Regions from separate parts of the Mesorhizobium sp. M0854 genome, predicted to be linked through region 1. Evidence: predicted binding sites of a transcription regulator. Region 1 holds the regulator's gene; the other holds the start of a gene.
What was found. Region 1 encodes HrcA, which represses chaperone genes, less so after heat shock. Its sites were predicted from a motif close to GTTAGCACTCNCNNNNNGNGAGTGCTAAC; they were not measured.
Positions count from the first base shown of each region.

Region 1 (9,119 bases):
CGAATGAATAGTTGGCGAATGCATCAGATGCCCCAAATTCGTGGCTCGGCGAATTCGATCGAATTGCCGGAGGGATCGCGAATATAGATCGAGCGGCCGCCTTGCGGCCACTCGAACTCGCTTTCGATGGCGATTTTCTTCGCCTCAAGATGCGCTTTCCAGCGTGGGATTTCATCCGCGCTTGCGGCGAAGCAAAGATGGCCCTGGCCGACCGCGCCATGCGGCGGCACGGGCAGCTTGGCGTCGGCCCGCGGCGGCACTTTGGTGGCCTCGGCATTGAAGATAAGCAGCACGCCGTCGCCGCAGCGGAAGAAGAGATGCCTGCCATCGACCTTACCGAGCAGATCGAGCCCGAGCACGCCCGAATAGAACCGTTCCGCGGCAGCAAGGTCGGTCACGTAGAGTGCTGATTCCAGGATTGCGGAAGGAGTCACAGGATCGCCAATCTCATCAATATTGGACCGCAGCTAAGCCACCGCCATTTGCTGCAAGCTGACCAGGCGCTGAATGCCTTTCTTGGCGAGCCCCATCAGCGCCGCGAACTGCTCTTCCGAGAACGGCTCGCCCTCGGCCGTGCCTTGGATCTCGACGATGCCGCCCTTGCCGGTCATGACGAAATTGGCGTCGGTGCCGGCCGAGGAATCCTCGATGTAGTCGAGGTCGATGACCGGCTGGCCATCATGGATTCCGCAGGAGATTGCCGCAACGTGATCCTTCAGCACCTTGCTCAGGCTCGCCATCTGGCGGGCTTCCATCCAGCGCAGGCAGTCGTAGAGCGCCACCCAGCCGCCGGTGATCGAAGCGGTGCGCGTGCCGCCGTCGGCCTGGATCACGTCGCAGTCGACGGTGATCTGCTGCTCGCCGAGCGCCTGCAGATTGACCACGGCGCGCAGGGAGCGGCCGATCAGCCGCTGGATTTCCAGCGTGCGGCCGCCTTGTTTGCCGGACGAAGCCTCGCGGCGCATGCGCTCGCCGGTCGAACGCGGCAGCATGCCGTATTCCGCCGTCACCCAGCCCTTGCCGGAGTTGCGCATCCAGCCCGGCACCTTTTCCTCCAGGCTGGCCGTACACAGCACATGCGTGTCGCCGAACTTCACCAGGCACGAGCCTTCCGCATGCTTGGAGACGCCGCGCTCGAAGGAGATGGGGCGCATTTCGTCGAATTGGCGTTTGGAAGGGCGCATTCAGGCTTCTTTCTTTCTTCGGAATCTTGGCCGGGGAATCTTGGCCGGCTTGTAGCCGCACGGGGCGTGACGCGCAAAGGAAAATGGACCGGTTGCGCCGACACCGCGGAAGTCTATATCTTCGGGGCGGAGGTTTTGGCTCGAAATGACAAAGGCAGTCGATCCCGGTTTGCAGTCGCACGTGCTCCCGTCGCACGCGCTGCAATCGCCCGCGCTTCAATCGCTCGACATGCGTTCGCGCGACATCTTCCGGCGCATCGTCGATTCCTATTTGAGGGATGGCGAGCCGGTCGGTTCGCGCAGCCTGTCGCGCATCCTGCCGTCGTCGCTGTCGCCGGCCACCATCCGCAACGTGATGAGCGACCTTGAGCATCTCGGCCTGATCTATGCGCCGCACATTTCGGCTGGCCGGCTGCCGACCCAGGCAGGCCTGCGCTTCTTCGTCGATGCTTTCATGGAACTTGGTGACCTCTCCGACGAGGAGCGCCGCACCATCGAGGCCCAGGTGCGCGCCTCCGGCTCGGGCGCAACTCTGGAGCATATGCTGACCGAGGCCAGCCAGATGCTGTCCGGCATGTCGCGCGGCGCCGGCCTCGTGCTCGCCGCCAAGAATGAGGCGGCGCTTAAGCACATCGAATTCATCCAGCTCGAGCCGACCAAGGCGCTGGCCGTGCTGGTCTCGCAGAACGGCGACGTCGAAAATCGCGTCATCGATCTGCCCGCCGGCATCACCATCTCGCAATTGCACGAAGCCTCTAACTTCCTCAACGCCCATATCCGCGGTCGCACCCTGGCCGAGGCGCGGGTCGAGATCGCCCGCATCAAGGAAGAGACCAGGGCGGCCCTCGACACGCTGTCGCAGGATCTGGTCGAGAAGGGCCTGGCGGTCTGGGCAGGCGCTGAAAGCGGCGTGCCTGGGCGGCTTATCGTGCGCGGTCGCGCCAATCTCCTGGAAAACGTCACTGCCCAGGCCGACATAGAATTGCTGCGGCATCTGTTTGAGGATCTGGAGACGCAGGATGGGCTGATCCAGCTTCTCGACCTCGCCGAGGCAGGCCCAGGCGTGCGCATATTCATCGGTTCGGAAAACAAGCTGTTTTCGCTGTCTGGCTCCTCGCTGGTGGTGGCACCCTATCGCGACAAGGACGCGCGTGTCGTCGGTGCGCTCGGCGTCATCGGGCCGACGCGGCTGAATTATGCGCGCATAGTACCGATGGTCGACTATACGGCGCAGCTGATTTCGCGCATGCTGAGCTAGGAGCCGCCGCGGGCCTGCCGCAAGGAGGAGAAAAGAATGGCGCTGGAATCGTTCAAGGCCCAGATCAGTCTGCTGCTCGAAGAAATGATCAACCAGCCAGAGGATCAGCACGAGGTACAAGAGCAGTTGCGCGAGAAGCTGCAAGAGATGCGGGCGATGGGTTTACCGCTGCCGGCCGATCTGGTCGCGCTGGAAAAGCGCCTCGACGACGACTTTTACGCCTCTGGCAACTGAACGGGTTCGGCTTCAAATCCTCGTGTGCTGGGCGGCCGCTTGGAACGATCAATGCCTGATGCCGTTTGCCTCTGTTCGAGGCGAATCCCGGAGGACGTTGATGATCCGACCTGGCGGCTTTGCGGCCTTGGCCGCTGCCCTCCTTGTTGCGACACCGGCAGCCGCCCAGCAGGCGGACCAGAATGTGCTCAACGGCGAAGCCGCGTTTGGCGATTGGCACGCCGACAGGCCTGGCGTCCGACGCCTGATTGGGCCGCGAGACATGCCGGCAGCCGACCCCGCCCAATCCGCTTCGAACGGCGCCGGCGTGGCGGAACGGCCCGAAAGCGCCAAGCCAGAATTGCCGTCGGGCTTTTCGGCTGAAATGATCGCATCCGGCATCGTCAATCCACGTGTCGTGCGCGTCGCTCCGAATGGCGACCTGTTTGTTGCCAACAGCCATGCCGACCAAATACGCGTCTATCGTCTCGCCGAGGGCAGCGCCAGGCCCATCGAGAAAGCGATCTTCGCCAAGGGGCTCAATTATCCCTACGGCATCGCCTTCTATCCGCCAGGAGACAAACCGCAATGGGTTTATGTCGCGAACAGCGACAGCATCGTCCGCTTCCCCTATCGCGATGGCGACCTGAAGACATCCGGTAAACCAGAAACCATTGTCGCCCAAATCCCGTCGGGTGGTCACACGACCCGCGACATCGCCTTCTCGCAGGACGGCAAAACGCTTTATTTGTCGGTTGGCTCCGCCTCGAATGTAGCCGAGGATATAGGCAAGGAGCCGGATAGCGGCCTCGACGCCTGGGCCAAATCAAAGCCGCTCGGGGCGGCCTGGGGCTCCGAGGACGGCCGTGCCGATGTGCTCGCCTTTGACCCGGATGGGAAAAATCCCCGAACTGTCGCCACTGGCCTGCGCAACTGTACGGGCATGACCGTGCAGCCCGCCACCGGCGCATTGTGGTGCGTCGTCAATGAGCGCGACGAACTCGGCGACAATGTGCCGTTCGAATTTGCAACGGCGGTCAAGGACGGCGGATTCTATGGTTGGCCTTGGTACTACATCGGCAATAACGAGGATCCGCGCCATCAGGGCGAGCGGCCAGACCTCGCCGGCAAGGCCACTGTCCCCGATGTATTGATGCAGGCGCATTCGGCGCCGATGAATATAGCCTTCTACGACGGCAAGAACTTCCCGGCGGATTATCAGGGTGACGCCTTCGTCGCCATGCATGGTTCGTGGAACCGTGGCGCCAGGACCGGTTACAAGGTGGTGAGGCTCAAATTCAGGGATGGCAAGCCGACAGGCGAATATGAGGACTTCATGACCGGCTTCGTCATCTCGAACGACGCCGTCTGGGGCCGCCCGGTCGGTGTCGCGATGGCCAAGGATGGCTCCCTGATCGTCACAGAGGACGGTAACGGCACCATCTGGCGCGTTACCTACGAAGACGGCCGCTCCTGAACGGCGGTGTCGCCTGCTGCGCTGGCGCAATCGAATCCGGCCCGAGGGAATTCACCCAACTTCAACATTGTGCGACAAGCGCCAATCATGACACTCACCGGGTTCCTCGCCTATAGTGCTGCCCTCGGCATCGCCGCGGCCATCCCCGGCCCAGGCGTCACCGCGCTTGTTGCGCGTGCTCTGGGTTCCGGCTTCCACTCGTCGCTGGCCATGTCGTTCGGGCTGATGCTCGGCGACCTGACCTATCTCACTGCCGTGGTGCTCGGCCTGGCTTTCGTCGCACAGACTTTCGGCATGGTCTTCCTGGCCATCAAATGGCTGGGCGTCGCCTACCTCGCCTTTCTTGGCTGGCGTTTCTGGACGAGCGGCATCACGCCCGAAACGGTGGAGGCGAAGAAAGGCAAGGGCGGCTTGGCATCCAGCTTTGTAGCCGGCCTTGCCGTCACGCTCGGCAATCCGAAGACGATGATCTTCTATCTTGCCATCACCCCGACCATCGTCGATCTGAAGACGATCACGCTGGCCGATTACGGTATCCTCGTCGCGCTCACCATCGTCGTCCTGCTCGTCGTGCTGGTGCCCTATCTGGCGCTGGCGGCCAAGGCGCGCTGGTTCCTGAAGTCGCCGCGGGCGCTGAGGGCACTCAACCGCACCGCCGCCGGCTTTATGGTCGGCGCGGCGGCGGCAATTGCCGCCCGTCAATAGATCTCTTTCGCCAATCCGCCCAAGGATTGCCACGCCTTGCAAAGGCGGGGGTACTCAGCACGAACTTCACTCGGATATTTTTCGATCGACAGCCTATCTTGCGCGGTGGATGGCTCTATCCTATGCCCGCGCGACTCTTGCCGCTTTACCTCTGGGAGGAAATCAATGAACAAGCCCGCCACCCCCACACACGTGCCCGGCCGCGGCCGCATCTACAATTCGATCACCGAGACGATCGGCGACACGCCGCTGGTGCGGCTTGATAAATTCGCCAGGGAGAAGGGTGTCGTCGCCAATCTGCTGGCCAAGCTCGAATTCTTCAACCCGATCGCCTCGGTCAAGGACCGCATCGGCGTGTCGATGATCGAGGCATTGGAGGCTTCGGGCAGGATTACGCCCGGCAAGACCACCCTCATCGAGCCGACCTCGGGCAATACCGGCATCGCACTCGCCTTTGCCGCCGCTGCCAAGGGCTACAAGCTGATCCTGACCATGCCGGAAACCATGTCCGTCGAACGCCGCAAGATGCTGGCTCTGCTCGGTGCCGAACTGGTGCTGACCGAAGGCCCGAAAGGCATGAAGGGCGCCATCGCCAAGGCGGACGAGCTGGCGGCAACGCTGCCCGACGCTGTCATTCCGCAGCAATTCGAAAACCCGGCCAATCCGGAAATCCATCGCCGCACCACGGCCGAGGAAATCTGGAACGACACCCATGGCGAAGTCGATATCTTCGTTGCCGGCATCGGGACCGGCGGCACCATCACCGGCGTCGGCCAGGTGCTGAAGAAGCGTAAGCCCTCGGTGCATGTCGTCGCCGTCGAACCGGAAGCCTCGCCGGTGCTGTCGGGCGGCCAGCCAGGCCCGCACAAGATCCAGGGCATTGGCGCCGGCTTCGCGCCAAAAATCCTCGACACGACGATCTATGACGAGATCGTCAAGGTCTCGAACGAGGATTCGGTTGCCAATGCACGGCTCGTCGCTCGGCTCGAAGGTGTGCCGGTCGGCATCTCGTCGGGGGCCGCCCTGCAAGCGGCGATCGTCGTCGGCTCGCGGCCCGAGAACAAGGGCAAGAACCTCGTCGTCGTCATCCCCTCCTTCGCCGAGCGCTATCTCTCGACGATCCTGTTCGAGGGATTGGGCGCTTAGACACGAGCGTTTTTGACCGATCAGTAGCGATCCTTCGCGATGCCCCTCCGACATCAAATACTCAGTATCACGCGTCGGCGTGGACCGCTGAAAAACCACCTGTGGCGGGCGTCGTTCGCTTGAGCGGCGGGTCACTTCCGTATCAATCGTCGCTGCCCGGCAGGTGGAGGACTTTATGTACAAGCTCTATACGCGTGCCAATACCGGCGGCTTTGTCGTCGAGGCGGCGCTCGCTTTGGCGGGCGTGCCTTTCGACCAGATCGACGTTCCGAAGGGCCGACCCGACCAGGCCTTTTTAGATATCAGCCCCTTGAACCAGGTGCCGGTCCTGATCTTGCCGGACGGACGCTCGATGACCGAATCGGCGGCGATCTGCATCCTGCTGGCCGAGCGCCACCCCGAAGCAGGACTGGCGCCCGCAGCAAGTTCGGCTGACCGCGCCGACTTCCTGCGCTGGATGTTTTTCATGTCCTCCGTCATCTATTCGGCTGACCTGCGGTTCTTCTACGCTCATCGCTACACGACCGATCCCCGGGGCGTGGACGCTGTCAAACAGGCGGCGGTCTCGGAAATGGATCGCAGCCTCGCCATTCTCGATGCCGCCCTCGACGGCCGCGGCTGGCTGGCCGGCGACCAACTCTCGCTGGCCGACATCTATCTCGTCATGCTGGTGGCCTGGCATCCGGAGGTCGCGAAGGTTCCGACCGCTTGGCCGAACATCGAACGCCTGTGGGCCAATTTGCGGGAACATCGGGTGATGAAGAGGCTGAATGCTTCCCACGACATGTGGCCGGCCTAAGCACTCCGCCTTGTCTCAGTGTCTTTCCGCGCGGCCGAGCCCTGCCCGTCGTTCCTGCAGGAACCGGCGCACGGCCGGATCTCGTTCGAGGCCGATAGCCCGGTCATAGGCCTCGCTCGCTTGTGGAACTTTGCCGAGTCTGGCCAGCAGGCCCGCGCGGGCGGCCCAGTAAGGTTGATAGTCATACAGCCGCTTGTCGCCGCTGAGTTGATCAAGCGCGCCCAATCCTTCTGAAGCACCTTCGGCCTCGGCAATCGCCACCGCACGGTTGATCGACACCACCGGCGAGCCGGCAATCACCGACAGCGCGTCGTAGAGCTCCTTGATCGCGACCCAGTCGGTACAACCGGTCAGCCGCCGTGTCGTATGGGCGGATTGCACGGCGGCCTCGAGCTGGTAGCGGCCGACAACACCCTCGGCGGCCGCGCGCCCGAGCAGCGCCTCCGCTTCATCGATCAGGGTATCGTCCCACAATGCAAGATCCTGCTCGGCCAGCGGCACATAGTCACCCGCCGCATTGCGCCGGGCTGCACGCCGCGCCTCGGCGAACAGCATCAGCGCCAGCAGGCCGAGTGCTTCCGGCTCATCCGGCATCAGCGAGGCGATCAAACGGCCGAGCCAGATGCCTTCGGTCGCGAGATTGCGGCGCCGCGTTTCGGTGCCGGCCGGGTCGGACCAACCTTCGGCAAACGCCGCGTAGATCGCTTCCAGAACGGTGCCCAGCCGCTCGCCGAGTTCGGCCCGCTCCGGCACGCGGAACGGAATGCCTGTCTCGCGAATTCGCGTCTTGGCGCGCACCAGGCGCTGGCTCATCGTGGCTGGCGAGACAAGAAAAGCCGAGGCGATGGTCGCTGCGTCGAAGCCCAGGACCGTCTGCAGGATCAGCGGTGCTCGCACGCCGGCCTCAATCGCGGGATGGGCGCAGGCAAACATGAGCCTGAGCCGCTCGTCCGGCAGGTCTTCCTCGGCCATGCGCGCCTCCATCTCCTCGGCGATCAGTCTGAGGTGGTCGCGGCCCGCCTCGCGTGTCAGCCGCCGTCTGACCGCGTCGACGCGGCGCTTGCGTGCCACCGCCAGCAGCCAGGCTTCCGGCTTGTCGGGCACGCCCGCCTGTGGCCAACGCTCGAGCGCCGCTGCAAAGGCATCGGCCAATGCGTCCTCGGCAGCGGCCACGTCGCGCGTGCGTGCGGCGAGATAAGCGACCAGCTTGCCGTAGCTTTGCCGGGCGGCCGCTTCCGCCGCCGCCCGCGCAGTATCGGGCAATTCCGGCATCACATGGTGAGTTCCCAGATCGGCCGCACCTCTACCGTGCCGGTGCTGGCGCCCGGGCAGCGCGCCGCCCAGGCGATGGCGGCGTCGACGTCCTCCGCTTCGATCATATAGAAGCCGGCAAGCTGCTCCTTGGTGTCGGCATAGGGGCCGTCGAGCACGTTGGTCTTGCCATTGGCCATCCGCACCGAGGTAGCGGATTGCGTCGGCTTCAGCCGGTCGCCGGCGAGCCAGGCGCCGGATTTCTTCAGCGCTTCGGTGTAGGCGACGTACGCGCTCGACATCTGTGTCACCGCATCTGCTGGCGCGGCTGCCATCCCGGCTTCGTTTCCATAGATCAAAAGCATGTATCGCATGGTCTTCTCCCGTTTCTCGAAGGCCGCATCGTTGCGAGCCGGACTTATGTCGCGCGGCCCTGCCGGATTTCGACAAGCGCTGGAAAAATCTTTCTGCCGCGATGCGACCTCGCGCAAGCGCCAACGTGTTGCGGCACTGCTTAGCCGTTCGTCTAATCGCTGCTATTGCGGGTTGGCATTTCCCGCCCGCTGTCTAAACTCGCTTCGTGCCGCCGAGGAGGGCACGGCGGCGAATTTTCAGGGAGGAAATCGCATGCTCAATTTCAGAACGAAATTTGTTGCAGCCGGCGTGCTGGCGCTGTCGCTTGGCCTTGGCGCGGTATCGGTCAAGGCACAGGAATTCATCAACGTGCTGACCGGCGGCACGTCCGGCGTCTACTATCCGCTCGGCGTCGCGCTGTCGGAAATCTACGGCAAGGGCATCGAAGGCGCGCGTACTCAGGTGCAGGCGACGAAAGCGTCGGTCGAAAACCTCAACCTGCTTCAGCAGGGCAAGGGCGAGATCGCCTTTGCGCTCGGCGATTCCGTCAAGCTGGCCGCCGAAGGCAATACTGAAGCAGGCTTCCCAGGCAAGCTCGACAAGCTGCGCGGCATTGCCGCCATCTATCCCAACTACATCCAGATCGTCGCCAGCAAGGAATCCGGCATCAAGACGCTCGCCGATCTCAAGGGCAAGAGCCTTTCGGTCGGCGCGCCGGCCTCAGGCACCGAG
Region 1 covers NZ_JAMYOL010000004.1:51,608-60,726, reverse strand. The annotation lists gene rdgB (RdgB/HAM1 family non-canonical purine NTP pyrophosphatase) at 1-9, opposite strand, end outside; gene NKH99_RS08755 (VOC family protein) at 24-434, opposite strand; gene rph (ribonuclease PH) at 468-1,184, opposite strand; gene hrcA (heat-inducible transcriptional repressor HrcA) at 1,330-2,442, shown strand; gene NKH99_RS08740 (hypothetical protein) at 2,479-2,676, shown strand; gene NKH99_RS08735 (PQQ-dependent sugar dehydrogenase) at 2,777-4,132, shown strand; gene NKH99_RS08730 (LysE family translocator) at 4,220-4,837, shown strand; gene cysK (cysteine synthase A) at 5,003-5,983, shown strand; gene NKH99_RS08720 (glutathione S-transferase family protein) at 6,159-6,782, shown strand; gene NKH99_RS08715 (RNA polymerase sigma factor) at 6,798-8,054, opposite strand; gene NKH99_RS08710 (YciI family protein) at 8,054-8,407, opposite strand; gene NKH99_RS08705 (TAXI family TRAP transporter solute-binding subunit) at 8,661-9,119, shown strand, end outside.

Region 2 (9,119 bases), on a different contig from region 1:
ATCTCGCCACAAGTGGGGAGATGTCCGGCAGGAGATTGCCTGTTGGTTTCAATTGCCAACGCTGACTTCCCCGGCCGGTTATTGTCTGCAGCAGGTCAAGACCCAGATTTCTTGTGTTGCCGGGCCCGTTCCCGGCACTCGCAGATGGAGCTGACCATGACACGCGACGAGATCATTTCTGTGCTGGGCCCGGTCGACGAAGCCGTGATCGCCGACATTGCGGCGACGGACGGGACGGTCCAGGAATTGCGCGAGGCCCTGGCCTGGATCGCCGCCGACGAGGCGCTGGTGAACGAGGGCCGACCGCTGCCGACGGCAAGGGTAGCGACGCTGATCGAACTGCTGCAAGGGCCGGACGAGGAGGAATAACCGGCTGCTGCCGCGATGCTCTTGAACCGCGCAAAGGGACGAACCATGTCCTTCAGCGGCGCCGGCCGGCCGCCGGTGCCGCCAGCATAACGTTGCTTGCTCAAACAAGAAGACGATCAGAAAACAAGGAGGAAGTGATGGACGACGTCCGCTTCGCCGAGCCGATCACGTTGAAATTCCAATCCAGCGAGCGCAAGGTCGCCAGCAGTTGGGAAGCCATCGAATGCATGCGCCAGCAGTGGCCGGACCGTGCACGCGGCCGGAGCTGGCGCGCCGCCTATCGGACCTGCCGCGACGCGCTCGACGGCTGGCGCACCGCGCGTGATGCGCGCAAGGCCTTCGTCAGGGCGGCGCGCAAGGCTGGATTGCTCGCAGCGGCCCGCAAGCCTGTCGACCACGCCGGCTAGTCCGGACGCCCTCCGATATTGTGAGATCCAAAACAAAGTGGGGGAGAGTCAGCTACCCCTCTCCCCCGCTTCGGAGGCACTTTGTTTGCTGTCTGGCGGCAGATCGGCTTGCTCCTCAGTGGACGGTGATAATGCCATTTACGGCCCGCCATTCGGACGGTTGGATCAGACGGTGATGAGCCACGCGCACCGAATGCAGCGGGCCTTCGATCTCGCGCTCCCAGAAATCGAGGAAATGCTTCAGCGTCGGGAAATCAGGGGCGATATCGTATTCCTGCCAGATATAGAGCTGAAGCAGGCTTCGATGATCGGGCAGGCGGTAGTGGATCTCCGCCGTGGTGAGGCCAAACCCTTGCATCTGGAGCTGAAAGTCCCTGCTGGTCATGCAATCCTTCCTTTCCCAATGAACCTCGGTCTGCAAAACGCCTCGCCTTCCACATAGGTTCCAGCCGCCGGCAAGCGGCTCAGGAGACGGACAGATTTGGAAATCCGGCCGGGTCATCGCGCCGGAAACGGCGAATGTGCGAACAATTACAGCGTATTGGCACTCTCAGGTGTCGAGTGCTAAAATTTTTGCATGATCCTCTTGAAAGCTGAAAAAAGCGCGACTAGTTCGTATGCGCGCGATGCCTTAAGAAGAGATCGCGCACCCCGTGCCGGGCCGATATTGCCGGTCCGGTCAGGAGGATGTTCGAAAATCTGTTTGTCCCGAGAGGAGAACGACATGGCGTTCCGTCCATTGCATGACCGCATCCTGGTCCGCCGCATCGAGGTCGACGAAAAGACCGCGGGCGGCATCATCATCCCCGACACCGCCAAGGAGAAGCCGCAGGAGGGCGAGGTCATTGCCGCCGGTCCGGGCGCGCGCGACGACAGCGGCCAATTGCAGCCGCTCGACGTCAAGGTCGGCGACCGCATTTTGTTCGGCAAATGGTCCGGCACCGAGATCAAGCTCAATGGCGAGGATCTGCTCATCATGAAAGAGAGCGACGTGCTGGGCGTGATCGAAGCCACGGGCGAGATGAAGAAGGCTGCCTGAGCGGGGCCTGAACAAGCATTCCAGTCAACGAAAAGCTGCCTATCGAGGAGTGTTCCAATGGCTGCCAAAGATGTGAAATTTCATACCGAAGCCCGCGAGAAGATGTTACGCGGTGTCGATATGCTTGCCAATGCGGTGAAGGTGACGCTTGGTCCCAAGGGCCGCAACGTTGTCTTCGACAAATCGTTCGGCGCGCCGCGCATCACCAAGGACGGCGTGACGGTGGCAAAAGAGATCGAGCTCGAGGACAAGTTCGAGAACATGGGCGCTCAGATGGTCCGCGAAGTTGCTTCGAAGACCAGCGACACCGCAGGCGATGGCACCACGACCGCGACGATTCTTGCTCAGGCCATTGTCAGGGAAGGGGCCAAGGCGGTCGCTGCCGGCATGAACCCGATGGATTTGAAGCGCGGTATCGACAAGGCGGTCGACGCCGTGGTCGCCGACCTGAAATCCAATGCCCGCAAGGTGACCAGGAACGACGAAATCGCTCAGGTCGGCGCCATCTCTGCCAATGGCGATGCCGAGATCGGCCGCTTCCTCGCAGAGGCGATGGAAAAGGTTGGCAATGAGGGTGTCATCACTGTCGAGGAAGCGAAGACCGCTGAGACCGAGTTGGAAGTGGTCGAAGGCATGCAGTTCGACCGTGGCTACCTCTCGCCCTATTTCATCACCAATCAGGATAAGATGCGCGTCGAACTCGAAGAACCCTATGTGCTGATCCACGAGAAGAAGCTGTCCAACCTGCAGGCCATGCTTCCTGTGCTCGAAGCCGCCGTGCAATCCGGCAAGCCGCTGTTGATCATCGCCGAGGACGTCGAGGGCGAGGCGCTGGCGACGCTGGTCGTCAACAAGCTGCGCGGCGGCCTGAAGGTCGCGGCCGTCAAGGCACCGGGCTTCGGCGATCGCCGCAAGGCCATGCTGGAGGATATTGCCATCCTGACCGGCGGCACGGCGATTTCGGAGGACCTCGGCATCAAGCTCGAGAACGTCACACTGGAGATGCTCGGCCGCGCCAAGAAGGTGCTGATCGAGAAGGAGAACACCACCATCGTCGACGGCGCCGGCCGCAAGGATGAAATCCATGCGCGCATCAGCCAGATCAAGGCGCAGATCGAGGAAACCACCTCCGACTACGACCGCGAAAAGCTGCAGGAGCGGTTGGCCAAGCTCGCCGGCGGCGTCGCCGTCATCCGTGTCGGCGGCTCGACCGAGATCGAGGTCAAGGAGCGCAAGGATCGCGTCGACGACGCCATGCACGCCACACGCGCGGCGGTTGAGGAGGGCATCCTGCCCGGCGGCGGCGTGGCGCTGCTGAGAGCGGCGAAGGCGCTCGATAACGTCGTCGTCGACAATCCCGATCAGAAGACCGGTGTCGACATCGTGCGTCGCGCCATCGAAGCGCCGGTGCGCCAGATCGCCGAGAATGCCGGCGCCGAAGGTTCGATCATCGTCGGCAAGCTGCGCGAGACGGGCGAGTTCGGCTATGGCTGGAACGCGCAGACCAACGAGTTCGGCGACCTCTACAGTCAAGGCGTCATCGACCCGGCCAAGGTCGTGCGCACTGCTCTCCAGGGTGCCGCCTCTGTTGCCGGCCTGCTGGTGACGACCGAGGCGATGGTGGCCGAGAAGCCGAAGAAGGAAGCTGCCGCGCCGGCCATGCCCGGCGGTGGCGGCATGGACTTCTAAGGCCAGGCTTCCAAAGCGCGACTTCGAAACGGCAGATGGACCGTGTCCGCCAAAAGCGGGCACGGTCTTGCCGGTCCGGGACTAATGCTGAGCAGGTGTTGCCATGGATATGATGGACAGTTTTGGAAAGATCGCGGCGCCGACCCGCCCGAAAAACGATTTCAACTATGAAGCCGACTGCAGGGCGGCGCTGGCGCCTTTGGTCGACGGCTTGCTGGATATGGCCGAGTCGGCCGGCTGGGACCGCGGCAAGGCGGCCTACACGCTGATGTTTCTGTCGGCTCAACGCGTGGGGGCCGGCACGGAGGAGCGCAAATGATCGCGGCGCGGATGCGCGAATGCCTGCGCCTGCTGCGTTGGTCGGAAACCGATTTCGCCGAAGAGGCGGGTTACCCGCTCGCCAAGGCAAAGGCGTGGCTCTACGGGCGCGAACATCCGCCGCTGGGCGTGGCGGCCTGGCTCGAGCGCTGGTCAAGGTGCATCGGCTGCTGCCGCGGCCGGGCATGCAAGCCGTATTGCATTCGCCGATCGACGCCGTCCTGCAGGCGGATCGAAGCGCCCGCGCGGTTGAGTTCCGAAAGGAGCCGATTGAGCCAGGAAAGGAGAGTGTCATGGATCGTGCTTCGTTCGACAAGCCGGTTACCATCCTCACCGGCCTCGGTACGCCGACGAAGATAGAAAGCGCGGCTGAGGCTTATGCACTTTTGGCTGAGTGGCCGGCAACGAGCCGGACGGCCGCGCATGACATCGCCGCAAAAGCGTGCCGTGCAGCACTGGAAGGAGAGATCGACGCCGAGACGGCGCGCGCCACCTTCGTTGCCTTCGCCCGCCGCAACGACCTGCTTGCGCCGCAGACGAACGGGACGGTTGCCGGCGAGAGCGTTGCTGGCGCGACGGTTGCCGACTGGGCAACGCGCGCACAGCGCGTCAACGCCCCGGCCTGAGCGGTTGGAGAAGTCGCCAATCTCCCCCCTTGAGGGGGAGATGTCGCCGAAGGCGACAGAGGGGGTCGGTACGTCCTGGCGCGACGCCATGTTGGACGAAAGAGAAAGTTGGCGCCTCACGCGCGGCTACCCCCTCTGGCCTGCCGGCCATCTCCCCCTCGAGGGGGGAGATTACGCGCTCAGCCGCTTTCGCCTACTAAGCCATCGGTAGCAGCCGGCGCATGATCAGCGAGGCATGGCCGCCCACCCCGTGTGCAGCCGGCCGGCGCTCGACGACCTCGAAGCCGTGCTTGCGATAGAAGGCGATTGCGCGGTCGTTGCCCTCGATCACTTCCAGGGCGATGCTGGGAATACCCGCATGCGCGGCAAGAACGGCATGCAGCAGGTCGGCGGCAAGGCCGGTGCCGTACTCGCTTTTGTCTATATGGAGCCGCTCGAGCATGACCTCGCCTTTGTCGTCCATCGCGGCCATCGCATAACCGGCGAGCGAGCCGTCAGCCCGCTCGGCGACGAAGGACATCTTGCTGTCGTCCCTGAGCTCGGCCGCCAACCGCTCCGGCGCGTGCCTCTCATCCGACAGCCGTGCCGTCGTCTCGGCACCCAGGATCGGCGAATAGGTGTGTCGCCAGGACCCTCCAAGCAGCCGCGACACCGCCGGAACGTCCTGTTCGGTCATGGTTCTTATTTGGGTCATTGGCACCTCGCCCCAGAAACCTGCCCCTTTTGAGCGGAGATGTCCGGCAAGACAGAGAGGTACTGTCCCGCCGGCCCTGCACGGCTGAGTTCAGCGCACATCCGCGCCGGCCACCATGACTATGTGCTGGCAGACATTGTCGATATCGCGAATGACGTCGTCGTTCCAGAACCGCAGGATAGTCCAGCCCAGCGCTTCAAGCCGTGCGCTTCTGGTAGCGTCCGATATTGAGGCATCGGCCCGGGCATGCTGGGAGCCATCCAGTTCGACAATCAGCTTTTTGTCCGGGCAGGCAAAATCGACAATATGGCCTGCAATTGGCATCTGCCGCCGAAATGCCAGCCCCATGAGTCGATGCGCCCTGACCTCATTCCAGAGCTTCAGCTCGGCATCCGTCATGGCCTTGCGCATCTTGCGCGCATTGCCGCGGTTACGGGGAGGTACGGGATAGTGATTCACTACTTCTATTCCTCAGCGCGAACCTTGCCCATCTTCTCTATGCTGCGCTTGAACACCCCCCTCTGTCCTGCCGGACATCTCCCCCTCAAGGGGGGAGATTGGCAGCTTCGCCGAAAATTCTCCCTTCTTTAGAGATTGGCGAAAGCTGGAGCGACGTCCAATCTCCCCCCTTGAGGGGGAGATGTCCGGCAGGACAGAGGGGGGTGCTGGCCCGCCGACCTGGATAGGCATGGCACCTGTATCACCGCCTTACCCGCGATTTCAGCCAGCGGTCGAAGGCCACGGCGAGGATGAGGATCAGGCCGATGACAATGCTTTGCGTGTAGGACGAGACATTGTTGAACTGCAGCCCGTTCTGCAGCACGCCGATCAGCCCTGCACCGACCACCGTGCCGCCGACGCTGCCGATGCCGCCGAACAGCGAGGTGCCGCCGATGACGACAGCCGAGATCACTGTCAGCTCGTAGCCGATGCCGGCGACGGCTTCGGAGGAGTTGAGCCGCGCCGACAAAACGAAGGCGGCAAGGCCGGCGAAGAAGCCGACGATGATGTAGACCGAGATCAGGATGCGGTCGACACGCAGGCCGGAGAGTCGTGCCGCCTCGGCATTGCCGCCGACGGCATAGACCGCGCGGCCGTAACGTGTGTAGCGCAGCACGATATGGCAAAGCATCGCGGCAATCGCGAAGATGATCGCCGGCACCGGAACCGGGCCGATCAGGCCGGTACCGAACCAGCGCATCGAGGCGTCGAAGCCGGAGATCGGGCCGCCATTGGAAATCGTCAAGGTCAGGCCGCGAAACACGGTGAGGCCGCCAAGCGTGACGACGAAGGGCGGCACTTTCAGCCTGGTGATGGCAAAGCCCTGGACGCCGCCGGCCACGGCACCGACGACGACGGCCGCGAGAAGGGCGGCGAACCAGCCATAGCCCTGCGTGCCCGTTGTCGACAGCGACAGCGTGTTGGCGGTGCCGCCCTTGGCCACCACCGCCGCGACCATGCCGCAGAAGGCGAGCAGCGAGCCGACCGACAGGTCGATGCCGGCGGTGAGGATGACGAAGGTCATGCCAAGCGCGATCAGGCCGGTGATCGAGATCTGGCGCATGATGTTGAACAGGTTGATCGGGTCGATGAAGCTCGGCTTCAGCACGGTGAAGACGACGATCAGCAACGCCAGGAACATCAGTGGGCCGAAACTCATCAGCAGCCGCGCAATATTGACACCGCCGCGCTGGCTCCGTTCGGTCGTGCTGGTCATTGCGTTGCTTCCTGCTTCTGGTCGAGCGCCATCAGTTCCATCAATTTCTCCTCGGTCGCCTCGACGCCGGGCATCTCGCCGGTAATGCGCCCGCGCCGCATGGTGACGATCCTGTCCGACACCGCAAGCACTTCGGGCAGCTCGGACGAGATCATCATGATGGCGATGCCGCGCGCGGCGAGCTCCACCAGGATCTGGTGCACTTCCGCCTTGGCGCCGACATCGACGCCGCGCGTCGGTTCATCGACGATCAGTACCTTGGGATCGCGCGCCAGCCAGCGGGCAAGGATCACCTTCTGCTGGTTGCCGCCGGACAGGCCCTCGATCGCCTGCTCGGGCGAAGCCATGCGGATCGACAGCATCTTCCTGTAGTTCGCCAGCGCCTCGCGTTCGCGCCGCTCGGCCATGAAGCCGACACTGGAGTAGCGGTCGAGCGCGGCGATCGAGAAATTGGTGAGGATGGCGAGTGCTGCGAAGATTGCCTGGTGCTTGCGGTCTTCCGGAACCAGCCCGATGCCGAGTTCGATGGCGTCGGCGGGTGAGGCGGGCGCGATCGGCTTGCCGTCGAGCCTGATGGTGCCGGCTGCAATGCGGTCGGCGCCGAAGATGGCGCGGGCGAGCTCGGTGCGGCCGGAGCCGACGAGGCCGGCGACGCCGAGGATTTCGCCCGCCTTGAGGTCGAGATCGACGCCTTCGAGCACGATGGCGTGCGGCGCCTGCGGATCGCGCACCGTGCGCAGGCCGCGCACCGAGAGCCGGACGTCGCCGGCGACGTCGCGCTGCGTCGGCCTGGCATAGAGCTCGGAAGCGGCGCGGCCGACCATCTTCTCGATGATCTTCGGCAGTTTGATCGGCCCGCCTTCGCGGTCGAGATGGCCGGCCAGCCTGCCGTCGCGCAGCACCGTCATGCGATCGCAGATCGCCGAGGCCTCCTCCAGCCGGTGGGTGACGAACATGATGGCGACGCCATCCTTGCGCAGCCGGTCCATGATCGACATCAGCCTGTGCACTTCGGTTTCGGTCAGCGCCGAGGTCGGCTCGTCCATGATAATCAAGCGGCTCTTCAGCGACAGCGCGCGGGCGATCTCGACCAGCTGCTGCTCGGCCACCGACAGCGCCGACACCGGCGTCGCCGGGTCGAGGTCGAGGCCGACGCGAGCGATGATCGCGCGTGAGTCTTCCACCATCTTTCGCCAGCTGACCAGCCCGAACCGGCCGAGCGGCGCGCGACCGATGAAGATGTTCTCCGCTACCGTCAGCGTCGGGATCAGGCTCAGTTCCTGGTAGATTGTTACGATGCCGTGGCGCTTGGCATCCTGCGGATTGTGCGGGCTGAATTCGACGCCGTCGAAGACGATGCGGCCGCTGGACGGCGGCATCACGCCGGAGAGGATCTTGAGCAGTGTCGACTTGCCGGCGCCGTTCTCGCCGAGCAGGCCGAGGATCTCGCCGGGGCGGACTTCAAGCGATACGTCGTTCAGCGCGGTGACGCCGGCAAAGCGCTTGGTCACGCCCTCGACGGTGAGCAGGGCGGGAGAGGGTGAAGGCGCTGCGGCTTCGGCTGCGGGCAAAGGTTGCTCCCAATTTGCGATTGATGGCGGGACAGCGCCCCCTCTGTCCTACCGGACATCTCCCCACGAGGGGGAGATTGGATGTCTTTCGCCAATCTTCCTGCGTTGCAGAAAAGGCGCCATCGGCGAAGCTCCCGATTTCCCCCCAAGTGGGGGGAGATGCCCGGCAGGGCAGAGGGGGGGCGCGACAGAATGCTACTTTTGCCGCTGCGCGCCCTTTGTGCAACCTTACTTCGTCTCGCCCAGCCTCTCCGCCTTGTCGAGATTGTCCTTGCCGATGACGATCGGCGTCAAAAGCACCAGCTTTTCCTTCGGCTCGGTCTTGTCCCTGGCGTAAGCGACCGCGATCTGCACCGCAGTGCGCGATTGTTCGCCGGGGAATTGCTCGACCGTTCCGGCCAGCTTGCCGTCGCGCACGGCGACCAGCGCTTCGGGAAGCGCGTCGAAGCCGTAGATCTTGACGTCGGTGAAGTTGCGCGCCGCGCAGGCTTCAACCGCGCCAAGCGCCATGTCGTCATTGGCGCAGATGATCGCGTCGGGCTTGCCGTTGGCGGCAAGGCCGGCCTCGGTGACGGACAGCGCCTCGGCGCGGGCGAAGTTGGCGGTCTGCTCGAAGATGATCTGGTACTTGTCCTTCATCGGATCGAGGACGTTGTGCACACCCTTGTTGCGGTCGATCGCCGGGCCGG
Region 2 covers NZ_JAMYOL010000016.1:14,833-23,951, reverse strand. The annotation lists gene NKH99_RS22080 (hypothetical protein) at 145-369, shown strand; gene NKH99_RS22075 (DUF982 domain-containing protein) at 507-776, shown strand; gene NKH99_RS22070 (usg protein) at 892-1,161, opposite strand; gene NKH99_RS22065 (co-chaperone GroES) at 1,501-1,815, shown strand; gene groL (chaperonin GroEL) at 1,873-3,504, shown strand; gene NKH99_RS22055 (hypothetical protein) at 3,608-3,823, shown strand; gene NKH99_RS22050 (DUF982 domain-containing protein) at 4,116-4,448, shown strand; gene NKH99_RS22045 (GNAT family N-acetyltransferase) at 4,645-5,142, opposite strand; gene NKH99_RS22040 (endonuclease domain-containing protein) at 5,233-5,601, opposite strand; gene NKH99_RS22035 (ABC transporter permease) at 5,843-6,859, opposite strand; gene NKH99_RS22030 (sugar ABC transporter ATP-binding protein) at 6,856-8,430, opposite strand; gene NKH99_RS22025 (substrate-binding domain-containing protein) at 8,659-9,119, opposite strand, start outside.
Region 2: NKH99_RS22065 (co-chaperone GroES) is a predicted target of HrcA. The motif match lies at 1,317-1,345, and genes of this name have one in related genera.